DNA from 2 places in the Raineya sp. genome. Region 2 is predicted to be linked to the other one. Evidence: riboswitches for the same ligand, from Rfam matches in the RefSeq annotation. Region 2 holds a riboswitch; the other holds the start of a gene.
The links. A riboswitch is a leader RNA that binds a small molecule or an ion and turns the genes downstream of it on or off. The one in region 2 is predicted to bind thiamine pyrophosphate.

Region 1 (3,139 bases), on a different contig from region 2:
AGTACAGGAACATCTTTTTGCCAACACATAGAAACTATTGCAGGTATAATTTCCTTTGCCTGCTCTTCTGAAACAAAGTTATCCCAGATTTGCAGAGCATAGAGTTTTTCTTGCAAAGCAGAAGCCAATTTTTTTAGCAATTCAGATAGGGGTTTGGCAGGGTCAATTATCAGATAAATATCCTTCTTCATTTTCAAGAATTTTACTTCCAGCCGTTCTGATACGCTTTGAAAAAAGCTCCCCAGTAGGGGTCTGTATCAAAATAGGGCATATCTATCAGTTGTTCGTTTTGTAGTAATTTTTTGCCAAAGTTTTTAGGCTTAATTTCACCTATCACTGTTGCCTCAATATGTTCAGATTGTAGGCTTTGGATAATTTCGGGGGCTTTTTCGGGTTGGCAAGCTATTATCATTGCCCCTGCTCCTACGCAATACCGATAGTCCAAATCAAACAGACTGCAAACATTTCTGATTACTTCATTTGCAGGAATTTTATCATCATAAACCAAAACACCTTTATCTGCGGCGGTAACCATTTCATAAATAGCCCCCAATACACCTCCTTCGGTTACATCGTGCATAGCAGAAATGCCTCTTGATTTAGGCTCTCCCTTGCTTGCCAACATTGCTTCTTTCAAAGAAGAAGTTTCATAAAATAGTGAGGCGGCTTGTTGCTGAGTTTCTTTACCCAAGTGTTTTTCAAGTGTTTGCGGAAAACTCTTTGCTAAAATTGCTACTGATGAAATAGCCGCCTGTTTGGTAACTATAATCACATCTCCTTCGCGAGCTTGTGTAGAAGTAAGCACTTGGCTTGCGGGGCAAAAATTCCAAAAAGTACCCCCGCCTGCAATGGTAGAGTTTTGTCCTTCAATAAATCCTGTATGTCCTCCTGTAATAGCTACTCCTATTTCTTTGCAGAATTGATGAATATACCCCCAATAAGTTTTGAAATCCTCTTTTGAAAGCCAAGCAGGCAAGTTGAGTACCATTTGAGCAAACATTGGTGCAAAGCCTGTGGTTGCCATATCGTTGGCTATCAGATGCACCGAAAGCCAAGCCGATTCTTCCAAACCCAAGGAAGGAATAAGGGACAAAGGGTCGCTGGTAATTGCCATTACTTGGTTTTCAGATAGCTTAATGAGAGCAACATCTACTCCAAATTGTGGTTTTATTTGCACCAAAGCCTGCTCTGCTCCGCATTGCAATTGTATGACATTTTCCAAAAAATTTAGCTCAACTTTTCCTAAATGCTTTGCCATTATGCTACATCATTAAATTGAACATATAAACCGAAGAAATCGCCATAAGGAACTCCCCACTGCTGAACAGGAAACCATTTTGGCAAGCCTGTACAAGTCCATTCTATGCTGTAACTTCTTCCTTTCAAAGCCTCATCAATGATTTTGATGAGTTTTTGGGGGGTGTAAAAAGTAGCAGTAACATAAAATGGATTTTTGCCAAAAAATTGCTGTATGCGTCTGCGAACTACTTTCAAAGAGTTCCGATTCATCATACCCATAGCTATTCCATATTTAGCAACTCGGGCGGCTTCTTGTATTACCTGCACGGGCTTTTTGTAGTATTCAAAAGTGGTAATGAAAGCCAGAGCATCAAAGGTATGGTCTTTGAAAGGCATATAATGAGAGTCTGCCATTACAAGGTCGCCCTCAAAAAGTTGCAATGCTTGCGAAAGCATTAAAGGCGAAATATCCCCTCCTGTGGCTTCTATGCCAATATCTTTCCACCAACGCGTAAAACGCCCCGTACCACAGCCAAACTCTAAAAGTGTTTTGATACGTTTATCTTTGGAAACGAGTTGCTCCATTACTTTTTTTTGCCAAATTTCTGCTCTTTTATATCGCCCTTCGTACCAGAGTTCGTAGGTATCGGTATGCTCTCTGTTGAAGAACCATTCGGGGCGGTTTTGCCAGCTTTGCCAATGAGCAGGAATTAACGTAAGTTGTTTGTTGTTGCTATTTTCCATTGTTGCTATGATTTACAAATAAAAAAATCGCCCTTGTCAGACCAACAAGGGCGATAGCTATTGAATATGTTTCCCAATAATACAATTCAATTTGCAATCCCTTCGTTGGCATTATCCAAATCAGGTTTTTCGGGTATGTTCTCAGCCCTGAAAATCATCAGAGCACCCCGTTGCAATGATTTTCCCTAAAAACTAAACTTAAAGGCAAAAAGTTTCCAAAGCGAAAGAATATTTTTAACTACGCCTTTTCAATTTTAACACTTACCGCAAGATTTGTATTTTTTGCAACGGCTCTTTATCCTGATGAAAACTTTATCTGAAAATTTATAGCACTATGCAAATTGCTAAAATATTTGTATTTTCAAGGCTCAAAAAAGCATTATTCAGTGGCAAAAACAAAAACGACCTTTTTTTGTCAGAGTTGTGGCTATCAGTCGCCGAAGTGGCTGGGCAGATGCCCTTCTTGTCAGCAGTGGAATACCTTTGTAGAGGAAATTGTAGAAAAAACCGAGCCTACGAAAGGAGAATGGAAAAGTAGCACTTCCACCAAAATCAGTAATAAACCCAAATTGCTTGCTGAAGTAGATTTTGAAGCACAACCTCGCTTGCTTACTTGCGATAAAGAACTCAACAGAGTTTTGGGAGGAGGTATCGTAGCAGGCTCTTTGGTGCTTATTGGTGGCGAGCCGGGTATCGGAAAATCTACGTTAATGCTTCAAATTGCTTTGGGTTTGCAGGGAAAGCGAGTTTTGTACGTTTCGGGAGAAGAGAGCGAACAGCAAATAAAAATGAGAGCAGAACGCTTGGAACAAAAAGGTGCAGAATGTTATTTGCTTTGTGAAACCTCTACACAAAATATTTTCAAGCAAATTGAAAATTTAGAGCCTGATGTAGTAGTGATTGATTCCATTCAAACGCTTCATTCGGCTTTTATTGAATCTTCGGCGGGTAGTATTTCGCAAGTGCGTGAATGTACGGCTGAACTAATGAAATTTGCCAAAGAAACTGCTACCCCTGTTTTTCTGATAGGGCACATCACCAAAGAAGGCACATTGGCAGGTCCCAAAGTTTTGGAGCATATGGTAGATACGGTTCTGCAATTTGAAGGCGACAGACATTTAGCGTATCGCATTTTGCGTACCACCAAAAATCGCTT
Region 2 (3,139 bases):
TACCAAAGATTTAGACGATATTACGGCTGTTTTGGATTATTTCTTTTCTGAGGATTATTTGTTCAAAAGAATTACACTGCTGGATAAGTTGTTTGTAATAGGACACAGCAGAGGAGGGGCACTAGCACTGCTCAAAGCCGCCGAAGATAGCCGTATCCGAAAGGTTGTTACTTGGGCTTCTATTGCCAACACTAAATTTTTATTTACCCCCGAACGCATTGCCGAAATTGAAAAAAATGGAGTAATTTACGTTGAAAACGCTCGTACCAAGCAAGAAATGCCTATTTACAGAGAAGTTTATGAAGATTTGCTAAAAAACTGGGTGCATTACGATTTGGAAAAACAAGTGCCCAAAATTCAAGTGCCTATTCTCATTATTCACGGAAAGGCAGATACTTCTGTTTCGGTAGAAAATGCCCGAAAATTGCAGTCTTGGTCAAAAAACGCAGAAATGATACTCTTGGAAAATGCAGACCACACTTTTGGGGGGAAAGAACCCTACACTGATGCTCTGCTTCCTATACATACCGAAGAGGTAATTGACGAAACTATCAAATTTTTGCAAAGCGATTAGCACTACGAAAAAGCCCACCAGTACGCAAGCAAACAAGCCGCAGGAATAAGCAAGTAAAAGCCCGCAGGAAATAAGCTGTATGGGGTTAGTATATCACCTTTTTCAGAAATTTCTGGATTTCCGGGTAAAGAACTAACTATCAGTGCCTTTTCAGGTTCTTGGGGTAAAAATAACACTTTCTGAGGCTTATCATCCCAAAATTTATGAATTTGGTGTGTGTTTAGATGTGTTTTGTAGGTTTTTCCTGCACTCATCAACTCAAAAAACATTTTCATAACTCTTTGCTTATTGATAGTGGTATTGGTTGGTTCCATTCCAACCAGCAAAGCCTCGCCTAATACCCCTTCTTTTAAGATACGAATTTTGGTGAAAACTTTGGGTATAGCAATAGCCAACACCGAACCGCCAATAAGTGGAAAAATAGCAATAAAAATGAGAAAAAAGGGGGAAAAATGCTTCTGACGTAAATTTACAATGCGTGAGTAAGTTGGTTTATTACTTTTATAAACGACGGTGGCGGTATCGCCTTCTCGGTAATCGGAGGAAAACCCATACGAAATACCCTCATACTCTTTGCCATCTACTTGAAACTTGTAGTGATACGCATAAATACGTGCTCTATTTTCTTGGGCATTAGCATATTCTATCTTAAAGATAACCGCTTGGGCTTGAGGGCTATCTTTGGATAATACCAAGCTACTAAAATCGGAGAGCGAAGCAAAAACACAAAAGATGATACTGCCAATCGTAAAGAATATCCAACCAAACAATAACAAAAAGTCGCTCTCAAAAAACATTCTGATAAGCAAAGGCAAAGGAATATGACGAGTACGTTGGAACAAAGTGGGTAAAATTTTTCTGTAATCTCGGAATTATTTATCAAAAATAAAAATTTTTCTTGCTTTTTAAGCATAACTTTACATAACTTTGCTCACAAATTTTTCCGAAACAGGGGTGCCTTAATACAACGGGCTGAGAACATACCCTTTGAACCTGATGCAGATAATGCTGCCGCAGGGAGTTAAGGTAAGAAGCAGGTGGAGCTACCCCCTTGAAGCTCCTTTTGTTTCACTTTCAAATCATATCACCAATGAAACGCCACATTTTGAGCCTTTCAGCAGGCTTGCTTGTGCCTTGTTTGGCTTTCGCACAAGCAAGCACAGACTCTTTGCTTCAAGACAAAGAAATTGAAGCCGTAACCATTACAGGTATTCCGTACATTACTGAGCTTACACGCTCAACACTCAAAAAAACAGAACTGCAAAAACGCAATTACGGGCAAGATATGCCTTTTTTACTCAACTTTACCCCTTCGGTGGTGGTTACTTCCGATGCGGGGGCGGGTGTAGGCTATACGGGCATACGCGTAAGAGGTTCTGATGCCACTCGTATCAATACCACAATCAATGGAATTCCGCTCAATGATGCCGAATCACAAGGCGTTTTTTGGGTAAATTTACCTGATTTAGCCTCTTCGGCTACTTCTGTTAGTCTGCAAAGAGGTGTAGGAACTTCCACCAATGGAGCAGGGGCTTTTGGGGCAAGTCTGAATATTCAAACCTTTGATAAACCCGCCGATGAGCCTTCTGCCGAACTCAACCACTCTTGGGGGAGTTTCAATACTTGGAAACATACCTTGCAAGCCACCACAGGAAAAATGAAAAATGGCTTTGTGGTAGATGCTCGCCTTTCTAAAATTACTTCCGATGGCTTCATAGATAGGGCTTTTTCTGACCTTTTGGGTGTATATCTTTCGGGAGGTTATTATGGTAAAAAAACAACTCTCCGACTGCTCACTTTGCAAGGCAGAGAGCGTACCTATCAGGCTTGGTATGGCATTAGGGAAGATATTTTGAAGGAAAACAGACGTTTCAATTTTTATACCTACGATAACCAGGTAGATAATTACAACCAAAATCACTATCAAGCTATTCTTGACCACCAAATTTCTGAAAAACTCAAACTCAATGTTTCACTGTTTTATGTGAGAGGTTTTGGGTATTATGAAGAATTCAGAGAAAAAGATAGGTTTTCAAGGTACGCTCTGCCCGATATAGTTATTGGTTCGGATACTATCAAAGAAAGCAATATCATTCGCCGCCGTTGGCTGGATAATCATTTCTACGGAAGTGTTTATTCTTTGGATTATACGCATAAAACTTGGAATTTTATTTGGGGAGGTGGTTGGAACAGATACGAAGGCAAACATTTTGGGGAAATTATTTGGGCTGAATTTGCTCAAAATGCTCCTATCCGTTATCGCTATTACGACAACGATGCTATCAAGGTTGATTTTAACCAATTCTTAAAAATTGCTAATGAATGGAATTTGCCAAATGGCAAACTATCAGCTTTTGCCGATATGCAGTATCGTTACATTGGTTACAACTTTTTAGGTTTTGACCAAAATCTGCAAAGTACCCAACAAGACGCAGAATTTCATTTTTTCAATCCCAAGGCAGGGCTTGATTATGCTTGGCAAAAACACAGAATTTATGCCTTGTGGGGGATAGCTCACCGAGAACCCAACCGCAATGATTTTGTGGAATCTACGCCTACGAGTCG

Region 1: it holds a riboswitch for thiamine pyrophosphate, as region 2 does, so the genes downstream of both, ACWITO_RS03575 (class I SAM-dependent methyltransferase) here and ACWITO_RS01100 (TonB-dependent receptor) in region 2, are expected to answer to the same signal.

What each region holds. Positions count from the first base shown of each region.
Region 1 is NZ_JBRCWE010000030.1:29,520-32,658, reverse strand. It holds gene ACWITO_RS03585 (thiamine phosphate synthase) at 1-191, opposite strand, end outside; gene ACWITO_RS03580 (AIR synthase family protein) at 203-1,258, opposite strand; gene ACWITO_RS03575 (class I SAM-dependent methyltransferase) at 1,258-1,983, opposite strand; TPP riboswitch at 2,064-2,163, opposite strand; gene radA (DNA repair protein RadA) at 2,370-3,139, shown strand, end outside.
Region 2 is NZ_JBRCWE010000010.1:4,715-7,853, reverse strand. It holds gene ACWITO_RS01110 (alpha/beta hydrolase family protein) at 1-574, shown strand, start outside; gene ACWITO_RS01105 (DUF3592 domain-containing protein) at 577-1,416, opposite strand; TPP riboswitch at 1,515-1,611, shown strand; gene ACWITO_RS01100 (TonB-dependent receptor) at 1,665-3,139, shown strand, end outside.